Regions from separate parts of the Solibacillus sp. FSL W8-0372 genome, predicted to be linked through region 1. Evidence: riboswitches for the same ligand, from Rfam matches in the RefSeq annotation. Region 1 holds a riboswitch; each other region holds the start of a gene.
The links. A riboswitch is a leader RNA that binds a small molecule or an ion and turns the genes downstream of it on or off. The one in region 1 is predicted to bind preQ1.
Positions count from the first base shown of each region.

Region 2: linked by a shared signal. The riboswitch ahead of queF (preQ(1) synthase) and the one ahead of queD (6-carboxytetrahydropterin synthase QueD) in region 1 are both predicted to bind preQ1.
Region 3: linked by a shared signal. The riboswitch ahead of MKY13_RS02335 (QueT transporter family protein) and the one ahead of queD (6-carboxytetrahydropterin synthase QueD) in region 1 are both predicted to bind preQ1.

Region 1 is NZ_CP150204.1:3,852,192-3,868,494, forward strand. Features, by position in the region: gene MKY13_RS19705 (class I SAM-dependent methyltransferase) at 25-630, opposite strand; gene MKY13_RS19710 (methylated-DNA--[protein]-cysteine S-methyltransferase) at 675-1,151, opposite strand; gene MKY13_RS19715 (malate:quinone oxidoreductase) at 1,253-2,758, opposite strand; gene MKY13_RS19720 (DegV family protein) at 3,244-4,092, shown strand; gene MKY13_RS19725 (hypothetical protein) at 4,145-4,393, opposite strand; gene MKY13_RS19730 (DUF2268 domain-containing putative Zn-dependent protease) at 4,496-5,239, shown strand; gene MKY13_RS19735 (peptidylprolyl isomerase) at 5,269-5,910, opposite strand; gene MKY13_RS19740 (zinc-dependent alcohol dehydrogenase) at 6,059-7,198, opposite strand; gene MKY13_RS19745 (isoprenylcysteine carboxylmethyltransferase family protein) at 7,335-7,793, opposite strand; gene MKY13_RS19750 (3-oxoacyl-[acyl-carrier-protein] synthase III C-terminal domain-containing protein) at 7,876-8,958, opposite strand; gene MKY13_RS19755 (CotD family spore coat protein) at 9,147-9,482, opposite strand; gene MKY13_RS19760 (HAD-IIB family hydrolase) at 9,630-10,364, opposite strand; gene MKY13_RS19765 (glycosyltransferase) at 10,330-11,541, opposite strand; gene MKY13_RS19770 (organic hydroperoxide resistance protein) at 12,029-12,451, opposite strand; gene MKY13_RS19775 (hypothetical protein) at 12,643-13,224, shown strand; gene queE (7-carboxy-7-deazaguanine synthase QueE) at 13,352-14,080, opposite strand; gene queD (6-carboxytetrahydropterin synthase QueD) at 14,073-14,546, opposite strand; PreQ1 riboswitch class I at 14,672-14,718, opposite strand; gene MKY13_RS19790 (helix-turn-helix domain-containing protein) at 15,014-16,303, opposite strand, start outside.
Region 2 is NZ_CP150204.1:186,636-191,270, forward strand. Features, by position in the region: gene MKY13_RS00905 (trimeric intracellular cation channel family protein) at 1-565, opposite strand, end outside; gene MKY13_RS00910 (DUF2294 domain-containing protein) at 835-1,179, shown strand; PreQ1 riboswitch class I at 1,266-1,312, shown strand; gene queF (preQ(1) synthase) at 1,434-1,934, shown strand; gene queC (7-cyano-7-deazaguanine synthase QueC) at 2,047-2,715, shown strand; gene MKY13_RS00925 (VUT family protein) at 2,715-3,278, shown strand; gene MKY13_RS00930 (general stress protein) at 3,618-4,067, opposite strand; gene MKY13_RS00935 (general stress protein) at 4,109-4,555, opposite strand.
Region 3 is NZ_CP150204.1:461,081-465,715, forward strand. Features, by position in the region: gene trpD (anthranilate phosphoribosyltransferase) at 1-840, opposite strand, end outside; gene MKY13_RS02330 (metal ABC transporter ATP-binding protein) at 847-1,830, opposite strand; T-box leader at 1,891-2,098, opposite strand; gene MKY13_RS02335 (QueT transporter family protein) at 2,269-2,754, opposite strand; PreQ1 riboswitch class I at 2,761-2,805, opposite strand; gene MKY13_RS02340 (ABC transporter substrate-binding protein) at 3,098-4,114, shown strand; gene MKY13_RS02345 (ABC transporter permease) at 4,310-4,635, shown strand, end outside.

The DNA.
Region 1 (16,303 bases):
TTAAAGACTATAAAAAAACCGTCATTATTCGTTCATAATACGAAAAACGACGATTCGTTCATTTTCATTTTTTTCATGTCGGAGTTTTATATTTAAATAACATTCCAGCATTTTTTCTTCTAGTAAAAAATGCATATAGTCAGGGGAAGGGTAATATAAAATTATATCAATAGTTCTTGGATATAATTTGAATGACTTAAAAAGGAGATTAATAAATTCGCGAAAAACATGAATGGAAAAAGGATTGAAAAAGAAAAAAACATTATCCTGCTTTTTAATTTCATATGTTTCTGCAATGATGTTCAAAAATTGAATAGGTGCTTTCTTCTTTTTGATTTTTTTCAAGTATTGCTCGGCATTATGTTCGGCTTCTGCAAAGAATTTTTGATCCATTTCAATCCCTATGACAGGAATACGGAAACGATTGTATATATAAATCGGGACACGGCCTTTCCCGCACCCAATATCGAGGAATCGAGCATTCAATGGCATTTCATATGTTTCAAATAATTGTTCAAGCCCACTATATGGGGTCGGTTCATAGCGATGATACTTTGCTAGCTTTGGAAACCCATACTGAAAGCCTACCGTTTGAATATTTAAAAACTTATCATATTGTTGCTCGTTCATTAATTCACCTCATATCTTACTTCTTATTATACCAATATATTTTATCACGATAAAATATATTGATGTTTTAACTCATGGTTCAGCAACCATTCTTTACGCCATAAACCTCCTGCATATCCTGTCAGCTTGCCATTTGCCCCTATTATTCTATGGCAAGGGACGATAATACATATCCTATTTCTGCTATTAGTCATACCGACAGCACGTACCGCTTTAACATTTTCTATTTGCTGGGCAATTTCTTTATATGAAGCAGTTTGACCGTAATGTACATTTTTTAATGCTTTCCATACGGAAATTTGAAAAGCTGTACCTTCAAGTTTATAAAATACAGTGAACTCTAGACGTTGACCTCTAAAATATTCATCCAACTCTTTATAGCAATCGACTAATAATGCAGGTGTTTCATTCGTTTGTAAAAACTGAATTTCTCTTTCCACAAATAATACCGATGAAATAAATTGTTCTGTACCGACTATCTCAATAACCCCTATCGGTGAAGCATAATCCAACTTATGCATAGTGTTTCTCCCCTTCCCTTATCTTTGTACTATAGCGCATTTACGAGAATGAAAAAAGAACCTTTAATCTGACATTGATTAAAGGTTCTCTCTATTATTAATTATGCTTTTTGTAAACCTAATGCTTTAGTTGTTGTTTCATGTATTTCTTTAAGAAGTGCTGTATTTTCAACAAGGTTTTCGCCGTAAGAAGGAATCATCTCTTTAATCTTAGGCTCCCAAGTTTTTAATTCTTCTGGGAAACATTGTTTGATTACTTTTAACATTACAGATACCGCTGTAGAAGCACCTGGAGATGCACCTAGTAAAGCTGCAATTGATCCGTCGTGTGCAGTTACTACTTCCGTACCAAATTGTAATGTACCTTTACCAGCGTCTGTGTCTTTAATAACTTGAACACGTTGACCTGCAACACTGATTTCCCAGTCTTCTGACTTAGCAGTAGGAATGAATTGACGTAATTCCTCCATACGTGCTTCTTTTGAAAGAACTAACTGAGAAACTAAATACTTGCTCAACGACATTTCTTTCACACCACAAGCAAGTAATGTAAATAAGTTATGCGGTTTAATTGAAGCAAATAAGTCCATGTTTGAACCAGTTTTTAAGAACTTCGGAGAGAAGCCTGCAAACGGTCCGAATAATAATGACTTTTGACCATCGATATAACGAGTATCTAAGTGAGGTACTGACATCGGTGGTGCACCTACTGCTGCTTTACCGTATACTTTTGCATGGTGTTGATTAATAATTTCTTCGTTTTTACAAACTAGGAATAAACCTGAAATTGGGAACCCACCGATATGTTTTGATTCGGGAATGCCAGACTTTTGCAGTAACTCTAAGCTACCGCCTCCAGCTCCTAAGAACACAAATTTCGACGTATGGTATTCTACTTTACCGTTTTCCTTGTTATGGACTTTTACTTCCCAAGAACCGTCTTTTAAACGTTTAACGTCAGTAACATTATGATTGTAGTTTACGTCTACATCTTGTTTTTGCAAGTTTGCGATTAAAGTACGAGTTAACGCACCAAAGTTCACATCCGTACCAGAGTCAATTTTAGTTGCAGCAATTGGCTCATTTGATTTACGTTCATTCATAATTAATGGAATCCACTGTTTTAATGTTTCAGGATCATCAGAGAACTCCATACCTTCGAATAATGGGTTAGCAGTCATTGCTGCATGACGCTTTTTAAGATACTCAACATTGCTAGCACCTTGTACCATACTCATATGTGGTAATGGCATAATGAAATTTTCTGGTTTTTCGATTTGCTTTGTGTTAACTAAATGCGACCAAAATTGTAGTGAATCTTGGAATTGCGTGTTAACATTAATCGCTTTTGTAATATCGATTGTTCCGTCTTTTTTCTCGCTTGTGTAGTTAAGCTCACATAAAGCTGCATGCCCAGTTCCGGCATTGTTTAATTCGTGAGAGCTCTCCTCACCTGCTTTTGCTAAATTCTCAAATACTTTGATTTTCCAATCTGGTGCTAATTCTTTAAGCATTGTACCTAAAGTTGCACTCATAATTCCGGCACCAATTAAGATAACGTCTGATTTAATATGCTTGTTACTCATTTTTACCTTCCCTTTATATATATTAAGATTTTTAGAATAATGTAAGCGCTCTAATTTACTATCGACAATCTAAAAAAGGAGGCGGGTCCATTCATTCTAGATCTGTTATTACCTTATTGTAGTGTAACACAATTGCGAAAAGATTAAAATATATACAGATTGCTGTAAGTACGCATATGAAAAGGTTGACATTTGCGAGAAAAGTTTTAACATTTTCAAGCAATTTACGTATTAGAGGAATATAAATTATTTTTATTTTCTAACAATTACAGAGTATTTTTTTCAATATTTTTAAGTTATATTTATTAAGAATGTTCTTTTCCTTCTATTATATACTAGCGAAGCTTGGATAAATTATTAGAATATTTTGTAAGAATGTTAATCATCATTCTTTGCATATAATAGAGAAATAGGATAAATATTATGAGCAAGACATGACAAATATAAATAGTTCAATCCAGAAATTCAAGTTAAAATTAAATTTGAATGAGATTAGGGGGATGTTTATGAAAATTTTTGCAGATAGTGGATCGGACTTATCTAAATCATTTTTTGATAAGGAAGATGTTCATCTTTTCCCACTACGTGTATTAGTAAGAGGCGTTGAGTACGATGATATTATTGGCATTTCGACAGACCAAGTATACGCTGCCATTAGTGAAGGTGAACAACCAAAAACATCACAAGTTTCATTGGAAGTTTTTTTAAACACATTTGAACAATTAGCAAAATCAGGAGAGGAAGGTATCTATTTAGCCTTCTCATCAGAGTTGTCAGGTACATGCCAAACCGCTATACTCGCAAAAAACCAAGTACTAGAAAATTATCCTAACTTGAAATTAGCTATTATTGATACAAAGTGTGCTTCCTTCGGCTTAGGTTTAGTTGTGAAAGAGGCAGTTCGATTAAATAAATTGGGTATCGGATTTGAAGAAGCGGTAGATCAACTAACAGCTATGGCAAATTCAATGGAGCATTTGTTTACTGTTGGGGATTTAAATTATTTGGCAAAAGGTGGGCGTGTTTCGAAATCAAGTGCTTTTATGGGTGGGTTACTAAACATCAAACCGATTCTAAATATGGAAGATGGTAAGCTAATCCCGCTTGAAAAAACACGTGGATTTAAAAAAGCTACACAACGAATGATTGCACTGATGAAAGATCGCGGTGGCGACTTTACAAATAAAGTCGTTGGTATTTCACATAGTAATGATGAAGAATTAATGCACGAAGTAAAGGCTGCCATTCAAGATGCCCTACAACCTAAGGCAATTGAAACGACAACAATCGGGGCTGTCATTGGGGCACATGTTGGGCGTGGCACTATCGCCATTTTCTTCACAAATAACAAATAAAATACTCAAAGAAAGCTGTCTGGAAGTTAATCCAAGACAGCTTTTTTTCATTCTATATGAAGAATAGTCCTGCTAATGCGATTCCAGTAATTGCTCCTAATGCAATACCATAGCCAAAGCCGGCACCAGGCCCAAAACCCCAAAATCCTATACCATACCCATTATTATCAGGCATAATCCAAACTTGTCGATTGTCGACCTTTGTAATCCGGCCAACATGAGTATTTCCGCAATTATCGGATATTCTCACCCGCTTACCTTGATATTGACAGCATAAATTATATGCATCTTGTGGATTCATCAGTGTACCTCCCTTCCATACTTTTTTCTACTATATGTTCAGGCTTTAAGCACATACGAGCCTATCGTCTAAGTCATACACTAAAAGAAAAAGGAGGACATCATGCCAATTCTCGATACAAAAATGTTATTTGAAAAAAACGATCAACGCGAACAACTTGCCTATCACTCTGTACAGTCTATTTTTCCTCAGCAACCACCCGAGGCTGTTCAATTTGAGTTGTTACAACAAGGTCTTCTTCAAAATGGCGAATTGCCCTTAACATTAGATGTTTGGCACATCGCTGAGAGATTATTTGAACAACTTATGCTTGCATGGGATGGACCGGATGTACCCATTGCTATTTTGCCCATTAAAAATGGCTTTGTAAAAAATGGCGTCGCCTACCCATTCGGTATTTGTTTATTTATTTCTTCAAGGATTACGATAAAGGAGCTACATGCCTTACTTGCGCATGAATATCACCACATTTGTAGGCGACGCTTCATTTCAGAACCTCCTACATTACTTGATTCTGTAATTATGGAAGGGTTAGCGGAGCATGCAGTTGAAAGCTTATTTGGGGAGTACGCTATAAGTTCATGGACGAAGCGTTATTCTATGGAAGAAGCCATTAGCTATTGGAATTCCCACTTTGCCCCTGCCCTGCATATACGGGGGTTACATGAACATAGAGCTTATTTGTTTGGAGATATTGCTTTAAACCTACCACCTTGGATTGGCTACTGTATAGGTTATCGAATTGTAGAAGCCTTTCAAGAAAACGAGGGATTTCATGATATCAATCAACTATTAATATTACCTTCTGAATACTTAATAGCTGCCGCAAAATTTAAAAAGAAGTGACCGACTAAAATTAACCGGTCACTTCTTTCCTATTTTTGTACAACTGGCTCGGGATAATCAAAGCCTTTCGTATCTACTTCTACAGTTTTCATTATTTGATCTTCTTTAGGTTTATCGCTACCATCTCGCTCAACTGCAACGATTTTATCGACAACTTCCATCCCTTCAATGACTTTACCAAAAGATGCATAATCGCCATCTAAATGAGTTGCCGCCTCAACCATAATAAAGAACTGAGAACCTGCTGAATCCGGCTGTTGTGTACGAGCCATTGATAAAACACCACGCTCATGTGTCAGTGTATTTTCAAATCCATTTGATGAAAATTCCCCTTTAATTGAATAGTCGGGGCCTCCCATACCTGTTCCGTCTGGGTCTCCACCTTGTACCATAAATCCTGGAATGACCCGATGAAAAATAAGTCCATCATAAAATCCTTCTTCTACAAGAGAAATAAAGTTAGCCACAGTATTTGGTGCAGTTTTCGGCTCTAATTCAATAACGATTTTCTCATCATTTTCCATCGTAATTGTCACAATTGGATTTTCTGTTATAGCAGCTGTGTAGTCTTCCGCGCTTCCTTGCTCGGTATTATCTGTTGTTTCAGTACCACATGCAGCTAACCCTAGCATTAAAATGGCCATAAAAAACATCCAATAAAATTTCTTCATTAACATATTCACTCCTTTTCCAACATAATCCCATCATACTATGGAAGCATGAAAAAGAGCATCAATTCGTCTATAGTTTTTATATAAAAATCACCTAATCATTGCTATAGCAACAATTAGGTGATTCATCAATTAGAGAGCTCTTTATTTAAGGTTTTAATATAAACTTAATGCTTTGATCTTCGTGATCGTGGAACTTTTGATAGGCTTCACTTGCTTCAGATAATGGCACTTTATGCGTAATAATCTCTGTTGGATCAATCTTTCCTTCGGCAACCATTTCATACAGCATAGGACTATAATGAATTGCAGGTGCTTGACCCATTTTCACCGTTACATTGCGCTCAAATATATTGCCTAATGGGAACATGTTGTACTTTGAACCATATACACCTGTAAGCTGAATTGTACCAAACTTTCTAACAGCTTTTATCCCTACATCAATCGCACTCAATGTTCCGCCTTGCAATTTCAGTTTTTGCTGTGCCTTCTCTACAAGCGACATTTTACCGTCCATCCCTACACAGTCAATTACTACATCTGCTCCTCCATGTGTAATTTCATGAAGGTGATTTCCTACATCGTCAAAATCATCAAAGTTAAATATTTCAACATTATTTGTTCGTTTTGCATGGTCTAGACGATATGAAAGAGGATCTACTACTAATACACGTTTAGCACCTTTCATCCACGCAAATTTTTGTACCATTAATCCAATCGGTCCTGATCCTAATACAATAACTGTATCGCCCTTTTTCACTCCTGCATGCTCTACACTCCAATAGGCAGTCGGCAATACATCCGATATAAACAGTAATGCCTCATCTTCTAGTTCACAGTTGTCTGGTACTTTAAATGGTATGAAGTTTCCGTACGGTACACGGAGGTATTCCGCCTGTCCACCTGGGAAATTGCCGTAGCGCTCTGTATAGCCAAAATAGGCACCCGAATCAATAGCTGGATTTTCATTGGCATTGTCACATTGGCTTTCCAACTGATTTTGGCAGTAGAAGCATTCACCGCATGCAACATTAAAAGGAATAACAACTCGGTCTCCTTTTTTTACTTTCGTCACATCAGGTCCGACTTCTTCCACGATTCCCATCGGTTCATGTCCAATAACAAAATCTTCTCTCGTTGGGATTGCCCCACGATAAATATGGAGATCTGATCCGCATATTGCCGTAGAGGTAATACGTACAATAATGTCATCTGGCTTTTCAATTTTTGCATCAGGAACTTCTTTTACTTCTACTTTTTTGGCACCTTGGTACGTTACTGCTTTCAAAAAGACCCCTCCTGTTGGATAAAGTATTAGATTTGAACTTCAACAAAGTCAATCTGTAAGTTATTTACCCTGATGTCAAAAAATTATACATAAAATAAAAAAAACACTAATTCAATGAAGAATTAGTGCGTGATTGTTACCGATTTTTTAAATTTTGGTTTAATGGTGAACCATAGTCTGTTACTTCTTTTAAAGCTTTTTCCTCTAAAGGAATACGGATGGAGAGAATAATCAAATTTAAAATAGTAAAGCAGATTGCTGTAAAATATGCTTGGAACATGAGTGGAATTACAGCGATTTCCAAACAGACAACTAAGTAATTTGGATGTCTAATATATGAATAGGGACCTTTAACAACAACATTGGCTCCAGGTAAGATTATAATTTTTGTATTCCAAAATGGACCTAGTGACGCTAAACACCATACTCTTAGTAATTGTAGTAACAAAAAGATGAACAATAAAATATAATGTGGTGTAAGTTGTCCTGTAAAGTAGATTACCTCTACTATAAGGCTTACAAAGAAACTCACGTGGAGTAAAATCATGAATGGATAATGGGAAGCACCAACCTCATATGCCCCCTTCGCCAACATAGATTTCTCATTTCTTTTGGCTATAAGCAGTTCGACTAATCTTTGTATAATAATAAAAGCTAGTACTAAATAAAAAAACAGTTTACTCCCTCCATTCTAATAAAACTACTTCTCCACTAAAGCCGGGACCTAGAGCTACTAAGAGACCCAGTGTGTTTTGCTTATTTTTCTTTAACATATATTCCTCTAATACATAAAGTACCGTTGGTGATGACATGTTTCCATTAGCCTGTAATATTTCACGTGAAACATTTGTATGCTCTGATGTGAGCTGAAGTGCCTCTTCATATGCTTGCAAAACTTTTTTTCCACCAGGATGTGCAACAAAATTATCGATTTGCTCGGGTAAAACGTCATGCTTATTTAAAAACTCATGAATAAACGGACCTAGCCATTTTGAAATAATCACGGGTATGTTTTTGGAAAATACTACATGTAATCCACTATTTTTAACATCCCAACCCATTACATCTTCAGAATCCGGCATCCATTTGGAGCCTCGTCCAATAATATGAGGGACTGATATATCCTGACCAAACTCTACATTGTCCCCACATACGAGAGCACAAGCAGCACCATCTGCAAATAACGATGCTCCTACTAAATTACTTTTTGAATAGTCTTCCTTTTGGAACGTGAGGCTGCATAGTTCCACACAAACTACGAGCACTTTTGCATCTGGATAAGCTTTGCAGTAATCAAACGCTCTACTAATTCCCGATGCTCCACCAGCACAACCTAATCCCCATATTGGGATTCTAACAAGCTGATTTGAAAATGGAAGGATATTCATTACTCGCGCCTCTATACTTGGCGTAGAAATGCCTGTACTACTAATAAAGAATATGGCATCGATATCTTCAGTAGAAATATCCTCTTTTAAAAACGATCGATTTGTTAAACATTTCTTAATTACTTCCACACTATATTCTGTAGCTAACTGAATATAAAGCTCATTACGTTCTTCAAAAGTATGTTCTTCTCGATACCAATCTGGTGGAACACAGAAATTACGTGTCTTTATTTCACCATTTTCAAAAACCTTTAATAAACGATCTAGTCTTGAAATCTTATGTTGAAAAAGCTCTTTCGTTAGTTGCTCAATATTAGATTGAGCTAACGTGAATGGCGGTTTATATGAACTAACTGAAGCGATTTTTGGAATAATAATTTCTCCTTATATGAGTTATTTTCTTTCAATGTATTTATAAAGTAAATAAAATATACAAAATATGGTGGAATTTATAAAACTGAAAATAATAGCACTATCCTCTATTTGGACGGTGCTATTATATATTTTTCAATAAACATTAAATGTCTTATACGACGTTTACTTTTGGAGTGAAGTTTGAATTACCAACCTCTACGTTTTGAACAGCCGCATCCGCCCGGTCTAAATGGTGTTCCACACATTGTATGTGTTTCATAGCATTCATGTCTTACGGATTCCGTATGTGGGAAATAATGCTGATTATTAATGTATTGTTGGTTAACCGTTGTTAAATGAGATGGATGAACATGTGGCACCACCATATTCGTTACATTTCTTTGAACATAATGTCTTGTAGGTGACATTTGCGGTGATCCAAATTGAGTAGGAGCTGTTTGGACCGGTAGTTGTTGCCCAAAACCTTGGAACGCTTGAACGCTTTCATCATCAAATGATTCAAACCAGTTTCTATTAACCAATTATATCCTCCTTCCATAATGTTGATGTTTCTTTACTAACGTATGAAAGGATTCAATTGAGACCTATTTAATTGCCTATAGTTCAAAATAATTTTTTAATGAAAGAAACTACTAACAGCTCTAACTGCTTGTCACCTATTATTTAATCTACTGAGATAATGGACCGTATATTTTAGTCCATACTTCCTTAATGCCAGCTGCTGCATGTTCAGTAGCAAAATGGATATGCTGTGATTCTGGCAGCTTTAAAATAGCGTCACAAGCATTTCCAACTGCAATGGCTGGATAGCCGAGTTTGAATAAACTGAGATCATTTTCGGAATCACCAGCTACAACAACCTTTCCATCATATTGGCACTTTTTAAGTATATATGTGAGGGCAGACCCTTTATTAATATTAGCAGGAAGTATATCTACGTCTTTGTCACTGCTAAACACAATATCCACTGCCAAATTAAGCTGTTGGACTGTTTTTTTAAGTATTTGAACTTGCTTACTCTCTGCAAAATAAGCAAGACGCCATGGGGTATTTATAGGCTGCCGTGCAATTCCAATAGATGTGGCTATTGTTTTAACCTGTTCAAAATCATTTTGCTTAATATTGCGTGCCCAATCTTCGTCAAGCTCATATGTTGGACCAACATAAATAGAAGCACCGACATCGCATATTAAAATATCCGGTTTCGGCAGTTGTTCACGCTCAATTAAATCCATCGCGGACTGCTTATATCTTCCTGTAATATATATAAGAGATGTATTTTCCAGTGCTAACGTTTCCCAAAGATCTTTGTGGGATACCTTTTCACTAACAATTGTATTATCTAAATCTGTAGCTAAAATACGAGGTTTAAGGTAGGGATACGTAGGCATTTTTACGTTCATACAGCTCCTTTACTTTGCGGGAAATAAGCGTCCAGTTAAATTCTCTTTTTGCATATTCCTTAGCATCACGACGCATTTTTAATACTTGCTGAGAATTCTTTAAGAAATAGACCATGCTTTCACTTAACTTTTGCATATTGGCTTTTGGAATATGGAATCCTGTTACGCCTGATTTAACAACGTCTTTTAATCCACCCACATGTGTCGCAATTACCGGACAACCACATGCCTGAGCTTCTGCTGCTACCATTCCAAAAGATTCATAATGAGATGGCATAATCGTAACTAATGCACCTGCATAAAGACTTTTTAACTGTTTCTCGGTTTTTGGGCCGAGGAATAGCACGCGATCTTCCATTCCTTTTATTGCTTCTTTTAGCTTTTCACTTTTTGGACTAAAATTATTTAAATCAACCGATTCTGGACAGCCCCCTGCAATAAGTAGCTTCACATTATCTGGTACATCGTTCTTTTTTAACATATGTCGGTATGCATTTAAAAGATCAAAAATTCCTTTTGATGTTTCAAGACGCCCCGCATAAAAATAATATGGAAATGTAAATTGTTTCGTATCTTCTGATGCCGCTAAATAAACCGGTGATACTCCCACCGGCACAACAGATACTTCGCTTACATGTTTTGTGAAAACTTCAATTTGTTTTTTCTCGTTTGGAGTTGTAGCGAGGACAACATCGGCTTTTTGCATAATTATCTTTTCAAAATGCTTGCGCTTTTGATCAATAAATCCTGTACCTTGCTCTTTTGCAATTGCAAGTGAATGATTTGTGTGGCACCAGTAGAAAGAATATTCTTTTTGGAGATAATATGCGAGTACACCGGATAACCAGTAATGAGTATGAACAACGTCATAGCTGCTTAAATCTAATGTCTCTTTCATTTCTTCATAAATGCTAGGCAGTATAGCAAACATCTGCTGCTTATCAACAAAGCCTTTTTGACCTCCAGCAAATCTGTACACTTTACTACGCTCTCCCAGCTGTTCAACAGCCGGCTTTTGTTCATTGCTCCAATGGGTAACAATATCTACACTGTACCCAAGCTCATCAAGCTGCAATGCTAAATGTTTCACATAATTATTCTGTCCGCCTGCCTGTTTACTTCCAAGCGGAATTAAAGGATCGCCATGATCAGAAATAAATAGTATTTTTTGCTTCAAATGAATCGCATCCTTTCGTTCTTAAGCAGCAAATCCGAGCTGTAATACTTTACTGCTGTCTTGCTGTTATTCAATGAAATGACGGTTACTTTCATAAGAATACTGTTTTTAGCTAGGCTGATTTCCATTCTTTAAGCTTCGCTTGATTCCTACTTTTGTACAAAAGTATCCTAACCCTATCTAGCAAGTACTCTAATAGAATATGTTTTACGTTTAACCGTTTTTTCCACACCTAAAAAAGCGCCCCTCTATTTATTAGGAACATTTGTCAGAAATTTAGAGTCAATTATCCTATTCCCTAAATTACACAGCATTAAACTAAATATTCACATAAAATTATTAAAAGCGTAAATTTGATCTTAAAAATCATTAAGTAATAGGGTAAGGAGAACCGATTATTTAGAGAATTTTTTTAAGAAAAGTAAAAGGATTTTAGAATTAAAAAAAGCTATTCTGAGCATAGCTTTAACAGAATAGCTAACTAATTTTAAATAACTTCCAGCGTTACCTCAATATTCTTTCTAGTGGCTTTTGAATAAGGACATACTTCATGTGCTTTATATACAAGCTCTTCTAATTTTTCACGCTCAATACCTGTCCCTTTTACTTGTAAAACAACGCCAAGTTTAAAACCTTGATCCTGTTCGTCCTTTAACAGACTAACATTAGCTGTCACTTCAGAGGTAAACTTGATACGGGCTTTACTTGCTGTTGATTGGAGAGCACTATCAAAACAAGCGGCATACCCAGCGGCAAATAATTGTTCCGGATTTGTTGCATTTTCAATCTTCTTTGCACGTGGTGTACCTGGCATCGCTGTATCGAAATGGATTACTCCATCTTCAGATTGTACTTTCCCTTCTCTACCCCCTGATGCAGTAGCAGTAGAAGTAAATAATTTTTCAGACATTACACTTCAACACCTCTCCATTATGATTACAACGTATCTCTACCCTCTTTTTCTTTTTTCATGCATTTATTATTTCTTTTATTTATGGATTGTTGAATCAGGAGTGATTAAAAGAGAGCGCTTGCTTATGTTTTGGAAAATTAGTGAGGGGTAACAACATATAAGTATTTATAGGGAGGGTATAGAATATTATGTTCGGAATATCTGACCTTATCTCACTTATCATTTCTGCATTTATTATATTGCCTGTTGTTGTATTTCTTCGGGAAATGGGCTATATAATTGTAAGTTGGCTTTTTGGTGTAAAAGAACCAAGATTAACAATCGGATCTGGACCAAGATTTATGAAACTTGGGATGTTCGATATTCGTAAAAACTATCATATTTATAGTTGGTTTTCGTATGATGAGTTGAAATATGAAAGCAAGTTTTCCTATATTTGTATTTATTCAGGTCCTATACTAATTAATCTCTTCTTAGGTCTTACAATCAACTTTTTAATTGCCAATGGCTGGGCAGAAGAATACAAAACATTTTGGGATCGCTTTGTTTTTTATGCCTTTTATTATGTACTATTTGATATAGTCCCAATGGTTACGTTTAACGGCAAGCCTAATAACGGTATGATTATTTATCAAATGATTAGGTATGGGAAACGTATCGATTCAAGTAAAGAACCCTTTCTTCCAGCAACTTCAGATGTAGAGAAAGAATATCAAGAGTATATGAAGAAATATGAGGAAAGTAAAAAACAAGAAAAAGAAAAACCGTGACTACAGGAATATTAGAAGAGCCACGACACATAAAAAAATGCAGCTAAAGAAAAGACCCTCAAAATCATCATTTAATTATGATTAATTTATAGCAATAAGAGCTCGGTATGATCGAGCTCTTTTTTTGCTAGACACCTCTTTTATTTCCCCAGATAAGTGTATGCAGCTGGGGTAATACCTTCACATTTTTTAATTCTGTATCCATCATTACTTTATCGATTAACTGTTCGTATTTTTCCAATAAATGCTCAACCAATTCTGATGTATTATTAGATGTAATATCATCATTTCCAACCTGAAGATAAAAAGGAGTACTCGGAAATTGAAGGTGTACTTGTTTAGCATAGGCATAATCTTCTTCATTAAAGACCACAATTTTAAGAGAGATACTCTGATTGTTGCTTCTATCTCTAAGCTTTTCCAAAATATAAGAGAGCATAGAAAAGTCGGTCTTCATGCCGGAACTAGGGGGCTTAGGTGAAATTGTTAATTCATCTACTTCATACAACCAATCTTGCCACTTGCTTCCCTGTGTCTCAACGCCAATCTTTATATTATTCTCTTTTAAAACTTTAACAAGCGATTCCAGATTGCGCAGAAGTGCAGGGTTTCCTCCTGAAATTGTGACAAATGAAAAGCCATTTCCCCCAAGGCGTTTTAACTCTGACCAAATCTCTTCTGCTGTCATTTGAACAATAAGGTGTTTGCCACTGCCATCCCATGTAAAAGATGAGTCACACCAGGAACAAGAATAATCACAGCCAGCTGTGCGTACAAACATAGTCTTCTGACCAACCACCATTCCTTCTCCTTGTATCGTCGGACCAAAAATCTCTAAAACCGGTACTTTACTCAATTTCCATCCACTCCCTTCTTGCTTCGGCATAGCTTGTTGGAGTTTCATATAGCTTAATAAATTCTACTCGTGCCCCTTGAAGTCGATGTTCATCAAGCAAGGCTTCATTCAACTTTTCAAAAATCCAGACAACAATATTTTCTGCAGTCGTATTCATCGGTGGCAGAGTCTCATTTAAATAGTGGTGATCTAAATAAATCTCTATTTTTTGTTTCCAAATCTCCTTGATGTCACCAAAATCAATTACAATTCCTCGTTCATCGGTATAACCACTCAATCCTAAGACTGCGCGATACGTATGACCATGTAAGTTTTTACATTTGCCCTCATAGTTGTGTAAATGGTGAGCAGCATCAAACGTAAATTCTTTGCTAATGAGAACACGTTTTGAATGATATTTTAATTGATTGCTCTGGATATCTTCATCAATTTTTTGTAGCTTCTCAACAATTCTAAAATTAGTCATGTAATAAAAACTCCTCCCTGAAAATCTTCCCGACACATTTCAAGAGAGGCACTATGATTCATTCTATTAAAACATATGTAAAAACAGAAAAAGCCACGTCCTTTATGGACATGGCAAGTTGTCATGTTTCCATAGTTTTTTATAGAGGGTATAAGCTATGAACCTCTCCCGTTCAATTCCGGGCATTCTTTTATAAGGACATTCTATATAAAGTATTAGGAAATTTCAAATTTATTATTCCATAAAAAACATTAAATAGTATTTTAAAACCATACTTACCAATAATTTATTTTACTTTTAAAGGTGTTAGCATATCTTTACTGAATTATTAATATTGTAAAAATTGCAGGATACTTTATTGAGGAAGGTAGCGATTTATGGAGACATTTCAAACTTTTCTAAATGATTTCAATAACCAAATGCAAGTATTGCATAATGCTGCGATAGAAGCAGCCCCTCTGTTTTTATCAAAAATACTCCTCCTCTTCATTCCACTGAGTAACTTTTTTTCTATGCGTTAAATAATTCTCCTGCAAGTAACAAGATAGCTGTATTTTAAGGGTGTCCTCCTGTTTTTGCAGCGAGATATTTAAAATTTGTTCAATACGATTCAAGCGCTGGTAAAGAGTATTCGCATGAATATGCAAATGCTGCGCAGTTTGCTGAATAGAACGGTTAAATTTGAAATAAGCTAATAATGTTTCGTAGAGGTGATTTTTATTTGCTTGAGCAAGTAACTCACCGATTTGATCTTGAATGAAATTTGCCAAGTCACGCGGTGGAACTTGTAAGATCAACTGGTTAAGACCTATTTTCTCATAGCTCGTAACCGTCCATTCATCGCGTACACGTAAAAAGCGCAATGTTTGAAGCGCTTCCTCATAAAAAGCAGTAATGTTATAAAGTGATTTATGTTGTTTACTGATTGCACTCCGAAAAAGTGGTTTATGTTGTATTTGCCACTTTCTTTGAAGCAACTGTAATGTTTCATTTAACGAGGTAAGTGTTGCTGATAAAGGACTCCCAATTAAAAAAGTTATTTTATTTTTTTCATAAAAAATTAATGTACGTTCACTTGAAAATTGTTCTTTTAGCAAAGATATAAACTGTTTTAAGGATTGCTCAATTGACAGCATGTTTGCTTTCTGTTGAAATTCGAAAATACATAAACGGTAATAGTCTTGGACATCTAAATCTAGATGATATGCCGTAGAGGCAACTGATTTTTGATTCGGTGCATCTATAAATTGTTGAAATGTTTCATGGATGCGTTTGTTATGAAGCTCTTGGACATTTTTGTTACGTAATATTTGTAGTATTAAAATATTTGCCCCCTGCTCCAATGTTTGTTGATCTTTGTAGGAGATGCTTCCTTTCTGTTCAATTATCATACTCCCTAAACAAATGTCTAAATTATAGAGCGGATAAATTATATAGCTTCGTTTGTTTTTTAGCCTGTACTCAAAAGGTTTTAGCTTTAAAAATAACTGTTTCTTTATTTTTGATTTAGTGTGGTAAGGAATAGAGAAGCTGTCCTCCAAAAATACATCATCAGAGGCATCATAAAAGCCAATCGGTAGTTGGGTTAATTTTTGTAGCTCTTTTAAAATGACCGATATTGGTTCATTTTGTAAAAGCAATTGATTTAAGGAAGCATGTACATCATAGCGTTGTTTAAGAAGGGTATGTTTTGTCTCTAATGCTAGGGATAATTCATGCGCTTCTTTTACTTTTTCAATCATCTTTTCATAATACTG
Region 2 (4,635 bases), 250 kb from region 1:
TATAGTAAATGGCTAACAAACGTACGGCAACTACAATAACAACGATAAGTGTAAGTGCTAGAGGCGAGCTCCAGCCTAGCCAAATAGAGAGGGCACATAGAATCGTTAATATCGCGTGAATTTCTTCCTTCAACGCAAGTGGTTTTCGACCAGCGATCACATCCCGAATTACTCCACCGCCGACACCTGTAAATAGAGCCGCCAAAATCATCACGCCTAAATTATTGGAATAAATTTCACTTGCTAGCATGGCACCTTGAAGGGCAAAGGAAGCCAGCCCAATTGAATCGAAAAACATTCCCCACCTTCTCCAATGATCAATCCATTTTAGTGGAATTAATACGATGATAATTAATGTTATGAACACTGTTAAAATAGTGGATTGCTCCCACAGTTCAGTAGCAGGAATCCCTATAATTACATTGCGGATTAGCCCTCCTCCAAACGCTGTAATAAAACCTAAAGCAAATACACCTATAAATGAAAATCTCGCTTCAAGCGCGACAAATGCTCCCGTTGCTGCGTATGAAATAATCCCGATAAAATGAAGAACAATCCATGACATCTTTATATAACCTCCTTTAAAATACAAAAAACTCCACCACAAGACGTCTTTTAAAAAGACCTTGTAGTGGAGTAATAAATTAGCAATACCTACTAACGAATCAATCCATTTTATAAAAAGCAAATAGTATTCCAACAAAAAATTTTATTGGAATTCCATTTATTTCTTTTATTATACTATTTTGTTTTAAAAGAACAAGATAGAGAGAGAAGAGTTTATTTTTTTAAAAGTTATATTGTATAGTTTGAATAAACTAGGGGGGTGTACAAATGGGGAAGAAGGAGACTGTTTTTAATGAAATCGTACGAAAAGTACGTAAAGAGCTATATGGGAAAGGACCGGATAGAGTTTATACGCATTTCGTGGAGAATATGGCTGTCACGACGATGTACGGCATTTTGACACCTACTGAAAAATTTATTATTCAATCAGAAGAAGGAAAAAAGGTTATTCACAATGCGAGAACCCAAATGATTCAGGAAATTTATAAGCAACAGGTTCCCGAAGGATTGGAGGAGCTCGTCGATTCAAAACTGCTTCATTTATTTTCGGATATAAAAGTGGAAGAGGATATGGCAGTATCGGTTTTTATATTTGAAAAGCCAATAGTGTAGGATAGTAGGTACCATATTTTCAATTATTTCTTTACAATGGACTTTATTTCTAATAGAATGAGGAAAGATTAAAATACCTGAGTTGTTCAGGAGAGGTTCATAGCTGATACCCTCTATAAAAAACTATGGATACATGCATATTATGCCATGTCCATATCGGACGTGGCTTTTTTTATTGCATCCGGTAGTTTTTTATTGATGATACGCTTACCCCTCCTTTGGATACTTTGGTATGAATGAAGGAGGGGTTTTTCATGTCTAGTAGACACGAAAAAGATGGTTTAGAGGATTTAACGTTATTAGGAAATCAAAATGTAAAATATGCTTTTGAGTATGCACCAGAAGTGTTGGAGTCTGTTGATAATATGCATGTTGGCCGCGATTATTTTGTGAAATTCAATTGTCCGGAGTTTACGAGTCTTTGTCCGATTACACAGCAGCCGGACTTTGCGACGATGTATATTTCATATATTCCGGATCAAAAAATCGTGGAGAGTAAATCATTAAAATTATATTTATTTAGTTTCCGTAATCATGGCGATTTCCATGAAGACTGCGTGAATATTATTATGAACGATTTAATCAAGCTGTTAGACCCACGCTACATAGAAGTATGGGGTAAATTTACGCCGCGTGGAGGCATTTCAATTGATCCTTGGTGCAATTACGGTCGTCCGGGCACGAAATATGAGGAAATTGCCAACTACCGTTTAATGAACCATGATTTATATCCAGAAAAAATCGACAACCGTTAAAAATTAAATATACCTTGCAGGTGAAAGAGGTTATTAGCGACCCTCTATAAAAAACTAAGATTAAACAGCACATAATCTTAGTGCTGTTTTTTCGTTTAAAAGGAGCAAAAAGATGAAGGATGAAAAAGCACTCGTCGTATTTAGCGGCGGACAGGATAGTACAACATGTCTGTTTTGGGCATTGAAAAATTTCAAAGCAGTGGAAGTAGTAACATTTGATTACGGACAACGGCATGCATTGGAAATTGAATGCGCTAAAAAGATTGCCGAAGAACAGAATGTACGACACCATATTTTGAATATGGAGTTACTGAATCAGCTCGCACCAAATGCCTTAACACGTGATGATATTGCGGTTGAAGAAGGGGAAGAGGGCGGATTGCCATCAACCTTTGTACCAGGGCGCAATCTATTGTTTTTATCATTTGCTGGTGTATTGGCAAGCCAAATTGGCGCGAAGCATATTGTCACAGGTGTATGCGAAACGGATTTCAGCGGTTATCCGGACTGTCGCGATATCTTTATAAAATCGTTGAATGTGACATTGAATTTATCAATGGATAATTCCTTTGTAATTCATACACCGCTCATGTGGATTGATAAAGCCGAAACATGGGCATTAGCCGACGAGCTTGGCGCATTTGAGTATGTAAGAGAGAAAACACTCACTTGTTATAACGGCATTATCGCAGATGGATGCGGGGATTGCCCGGCATGTAAGCTGCGATTACAAGGGATGGAAACGTATTTACATTCGAAGGAAACAGGAGGGGTATTATGATAAGAATTTTATTTTATTTAGTATCTATTGTGACGGCAAACGTTGTCACAGCCCGTTTTGCCCCGCTTGAATTGGGCATGTTTATCATACCGATGGGTTCATTTTTAATTGGTGCGACATTTATTTTCCGGGATTTAGTGCAAAATAAATTTGGTCGTAAAAAAACATATGGGTTCATCTTACTGGCTTTAGTTTTATCTGCAACTGTATCGTTCTCATTAGGAGATACGTTAATTATTGTAGCTGCATCTGCACTATCCTTTTTAGTTGCTGAAACAGCCGATACAGAAATTTACACACGTTTAAAATTACCGATGGCGTGGCGTGTGTTCTATAGTGGAATTGTTGGAGGATTTTTGGATTCCATCGTGTTCGTTGTTGTGGGGCTAAGTCCTTTAGGAGCAGGTTTTATACCTTGGGCAGCCGTTCCAGCAGCAATTGTGGGGCAAATAATTGTGAAAACAGTAATGCAACTGGTAGGGGCTATGATTTTAAGTCAAGGGCTTGCTTATAACGATCGACGTCTAGCGAAAGCAGCTATAACAACAGTAAGTAAAGGTTAAGATTTTAACAAATGCCATTCATTATGAATAGGGGTGGCGTTTTTTTATAGTGGAATTCGGGTTTAGCTAGCATATGTAAAAAATAAGCGGAGAATTTCCCGTTATTTGCAGGATGCCCTTATTTTAAGGGGTAATAAGGGTGATTTTTCCGCTTATCCATAGAAAAAAATGATTTTTTCTTGTTTTGGAGGGTAATAAGCGGAATTCCTCCCTTTATTTTTCCGGTTTTTAAAGTTTTTTCCCAAATAAGCGGAATTTCTCCGTCTATTTTTTGTCTGAAGAAAAGGCTGGGCGGAAAGTCACTTGACCTCCAACACAGCCTTGTTTCAGTACATTTTTTTATACTAATGGACCTTTTGTATCCTCGTCCACAATGACTAAAATCTTGCCAGCTTTAAATTCCTCATCATAACGCTCTGCTTCCTCTGCGGAAATACCCATTCCTACAAAGGCACCTGCCAATCCGCCAATACTACCGCCAGCAGCTAATCCTGTTAGCCCTGTAGCGATTGGTCCAGCAGCTACGATAGGACCTACTCCTGGAATGGCCAGAGCTCCAAGTCCTAAAAGAATACCACCAATGCCACCTAAAGCCCCGCCAGTAGCTAGACCTGCAGCGGCACCGCCTGCAACATCAGCACCTGTCTCAGTAGAAACGTTATCTATATTAGTTTTGCTTTTACTAATAATTGAAATATCCTCCGAGCGGTAACCTTGTCTTTTTAAATCCTCGATTGCGGCGACTGCCTCTTGTTCTGTATCATAATATCCTACAGTATGCTTTGCCATATCTTTCATCCCCTCGGCTGTATATTTTCAGTAATAATTAATTATAAAATCGGGCCTCGTAAATCTTCGTCTACAATAACTAAAATTTTGCCGGATTCTACATAATCGCTATAACGATTTGCTTCATCTTCTGGAATCCCCATGCCAATAAGAGCTCCAGCTAAACCACCGACACCTGCACCAGCAGCTGCTCCTGTTAAACCGGCTACAATCGGACCTGCTGCCACGATTGGTCCAATTCCTGGTATTGCTAATGCGCCAAGTCCAGCAAGTACGCCGCCAACGCCGCCTACTACTCCGCCGGCAGCTGCTCCTGTAGCAGCTCCTTCTGCAACAGCACCTGTTTCATCTGAAATTGTATCTACATTTGAACTATTTTTACTTACAACTGAAATATCTTCTGAACGATAGCCTTGACGTTTTAAATCTTCAATTTTCATGATTGCCTCTTCTTCAGTATCATAATAACCTACAATATGTTTTGCCATGTTTATCATCCTCTCCTTAGTTTCTTGCACAGTGTAAAAATACCCCTGTGGAAAATTAATAAACATTATGCAATACGTTT
Region 3 (4,635 bases), 520 kb from region 1:
TAATAAATCGCGCATAATTACTGCGTTTTCAGCAGGGGTGCCACCACGGATAGCCGATAATGGCTTTGCAGTTAAGCCTACATCTTCCGCACGAAGCTTAAACGGAATAATATCACCGTGGTCTAAAAGGACGAATGTATTCTCACCGTCCAATGATGCCTCATCCATTCCTTGTGCACCCGATACGACAATCGCGCGCTCACGACCGAGCATGTGCAGCACTTCAGCATAATCCGTAGTAAAGTTAGGGCGGTTAATACCAACGAATTGAGTTTTCAAAGGTACAGGATTTGTTAAAGGTCCGACTAAATTAAAGATTGTCGGCTTTCCAAGTGATTGTCGAACTTCGCCGATTCGCTTTAGCTTTGGATGCATGTTTGGTGCATGTAAAAAGGCAATTCCGTGCTGTTTCAATAAATCTATCGTCTGTGCCGTATCCGGGAGTAGGGTAATGCCAAGTGCTTCTAAAACATCCGAGCTGCCTGAAGCACTCGACACTTTCCGGTTACCATGCTTCGCGACTAAAATGCCCCCGCCAGCTAACACGAAAGCGGCGGTCGTACTAATATTGAAGCTTTGGAGGCCATCGCCACCTGTACCACAATTATCGATATAAATACCTTCTGGTGCATCAACAGAGACGGCATGTGATTTCATGACAGAAGCGAGTCCGGCAACTTCATGTGCTGTTTCGCCTTTGATACTCATCGCTGTTAAAAAGGCAGCTATCTGTTCTTTCGGTGTCTGCTCATTAAAAATGAGTTGTGCAGCCTGCTGCATCTCTTTAAAAACTAAATGTTCTTTTCGCTCGATTTGTTCAATGTAAGGAGTTAAAGACATACATACTCATCCTTTCAATAGTGAGTGGAATGGGGCATCCTCACTCGTTTCTGTGTGAAGATGTGCAACATTTCCCTGAATCGTTATCGTATTATCGGGTGTCGTGAAATCGACTTGCCCGTTAAAGCCAATATAGCCGATTAATCCTTGTGCCGGCAGAAGCTCCTTTACTACATCAATCGCATGCAACGTTGGGTTCAGTGAGCCTTGTGTTGTTGTCGCCAATTTCTGCACTGAATTTTCCACACTAAATGGTTCAATTGGCAATGCTTCATTTGTAACTGAAATAGATCCGTCCCGTACTTGCATAAAGTTTGCCTGTGATGTTCCAAGTAAAGTGCAATCATCAAATTCGACATAATACATATATGGTGCAGCATAATCAATTCGCATTTTTCGATAAAGTGAAAGGGCATCGCCGCTAAATTGTGCGGCATAATGACCGTTTCGTTCTTTTTCGACATGATTTAGGGTATACGATGTTTCTTCTGGTGTTGTGCTTGTAAACAACTGCTCAATCAGTACATCAATATTTGGCTCCTCCTGCTCGGCTTCAATATTCGTATGGAAAACAGCAATCTCGTCTGTTAAATGATCGAAAATAACGAGTGTATCGTAAACATGAAACTGCAGTTCAGGCAATGGTTTTTGCAATGCATGAATATAGCCGATCCCCCCGCCCGTAAAAGGATATTCGGTATGTGATGATATGCGCGGCATTACTTGTTTAATCAATTGAATAAGCTCACCGTCATATGTGTACTCTCTATTGGATAGATGCGATTTATCAATAAGCTGCTGTCCGTTGCCGCTATAGGTTTTTCTTGGATTGACGCCGATGAAGGAGTAGCGTCCATTACCCTCATATTTGGATGAGCTTTCTAAAAGAAATTTTCGTTCGCCCTTTAAACGTTGGAAAATGGAGATTGGTGTCAGTAGATCACCGTTCACTTTTTTCATTGATGTACGAAAACGTTGTTGAATTGCCATTCGACACACTCCTTTTAATTTTGGGAATAAAAAAAGTCCCCAGCAAAAGAATAAACTTTTGCTGAGGACGATCTGCACCGCGTTGCCACCTCGATTGAAGCTATAAAATAGCCTCCACTTAAACCTGATAACGGCAGGGTACCGTCCGCCGACTAATGCCGGCAGCTTTCATAAGGCCCATTCACATTTACCTTTTGACGTATTTTCACCAACCATACGCTCTCTGCACAAAATGGAAAATGCTACTCTTCTTATTCAACAATTTACTCAACTAAACTCTTCTCAACTGAAACGGTGGTCGCGCTCCCGCAACCTGCTACCGTAATGTAATATTTTGAATATGCTTATTCTAACACTGAAAATAAAAATGTCAAACAATTCTAAAAAAACTTAACAAAAAACCCACCGGCTAATGACCAGTGGGTGAAACGATATATGTTAGATCAATTTTTTGAAATCAAGTCGTTTATTTAAAGTGTACATAATAGGTGCACCAACCGCTAAAACTACAAACTCCCCAAATGCTACAAATAACCATGTCTCCCAAAACGGAAAGTCCAACACTAGGTTAAGCTGTGCCGCAATGATAAACATTGTAAACGTAAAGAGTGTCGTATTAATAACTAAACGTGCCCAAATGTTTTTTACAAACTTACAGATGAAAATAAAAATCCCAAGTGTAAGAATAGTATGTCCTACGCCAAAAATTAGGTCAATTGGACCGACCGATGACATAAGGAAATTTGAAAAAAATACACCCAATACAACACCTAACATAAAACGAGGGTTGAAGGCGATTAGATGATTAAATATTTCGGCAATACGGAACTGTACTTGTCCAAAACTAATCGGGGCAACTAGCATAGTAATTGCAATATATAATGCTGCAATAATTGCACTCGTTGCAAGAAACTTTACTTTCATATTAAATTCCTCCTAGTTTTTTAACGTGGGATGGTTACGAACCACGCAAAGCAACTGCAATCATAGCAATATTGAAAAAGAAAGTAAAGAATTATAGAACTAAATCCCCTTCAAAGTTCAATAAATTGACAAATGATAAAATTATGAATAATGCATATATAATTCAGTGGTTTAAAGCGCGAAATTATCATGAAGAGATATGTAGTGAATTAATTTAATATCTGAACATTCTAAATCTTATTGACTATCTGAAAATGAAGAGGTAATATAATTTTAATTCACACTTCATCCAAATGAAGTTCGTCGCTTTAAAGTGACAGAGAATAATAGGGGGATAAATTATATGACACGTAAATTAACGAAGCTTTCCTTTTTAGTATTTGGGCTTCTTTTACTTTTAGCAGCATGCGGTGGAGAAGAGAAAGATACTGCTACTAATGCTACAGCTAGTGACGGAGGAACAGAGTCTGCACAAACTGATGAAGCAAAAACATTTAAAATCGGAACAACTCAAATCGTAGAGCACCCATCATTAGATGCTGCAAAAGAAGGATTCAAAAAGGCGATTGAAGACGCAGGGATTAAAGCAGAGTATGTGGATAAATCAGCTAATGGAGATAACAGTGCTAACATGTCAATCGCACAACAATTAGTAAGCGATAATGTAGATTTGATTTTTGCAAACTCAACACCATCTGCCCAAGCGGCAAAAGGTGCAACTGCTGATATTCCAATTATCTTCACATCGGTAACCGATGCGGTAGGTGCGGAATTAATCGAATCAATGGCAACTCCAGGGGCAAACGTTACTGGAACAATTGATTTACATCCGGAGACAATGCCAAAAACAATGGCATTTTTAAAAGAACTTGGTGTAAAAAATGTAGGGATGGTTTATAACGCTGGAGAGCAAAATTCAGTAGCCCAAATTTCAACTGCTAAAGAATTAGCAGCAAAAGAAGGTATTACAATTGTAGAAGCATCTGCTTCAACATCAGCGGAAGTAAAACAAGCAACAGAATCATTATTAGGTAAAGTAGAAGCGTATTACATCATTACAGATAACACAGTTGTAAATGCATTAGAATCAGTTATCGATGTAGCAAATGCAAACAAATTACCATTAATCGTTGGTGAGTTGGATTCTGTAGCACGTGGTGGATTAGCAGCATACGGTTTCAATTACTACGATATCGGTTATGAAGCAGGGCAAATGGCAGCTCAAATTTTATTGGAAGGGAAATCTCCTTCTGAAATTCCGGCAGCATACCCAGCAAACTTAAAATTAGTCATCAATAAAGAAACTGCAGAAAATTTAGGCTTAGAAGTTAAACCTGAGTGGGAAGCAGAAGTACAATAATTTGAATGCTGGTAAATAGCCAGGAATAAATATTCGCGCTTGTGCCCTTAAGGAAGGTCTGCCTAAAGTCATCGTAATGAGATCAAGGCTAATATTCTAGAAGGTCCTAGCGCGAATTAACGTTTAACTACTTTTTAATGGGTGCTCATAAGCTCTAAAGGTTCAATGGATAAAAATTATAGGAGATGATTCGAGATGTTTACAGCTTTGTTTGGGTCGGTAGAGCAAGGAATCATCTATGCAATTATGGCACTGGGTGTTTATTTAACATTCCGAGTGCTGGATTTTCCGGATTTAACGGTTGATGGAAGCTTTGTAACGGGTGCAGGTACGGCCGCAATGATGATTGTACTTGGCTATAATCCGATACTCGCAACATTGGTCGCAACAGTTGCTGGATTTATTGCTGGATGTATGACAGGAATTTTACACACTAAAGGGAAAATCAATCCGCTGCTTGCAGGGATTTTAATGATGATCGCGCTTTATTCTATTAATCTTCGCATTATGGGATTAAGCTC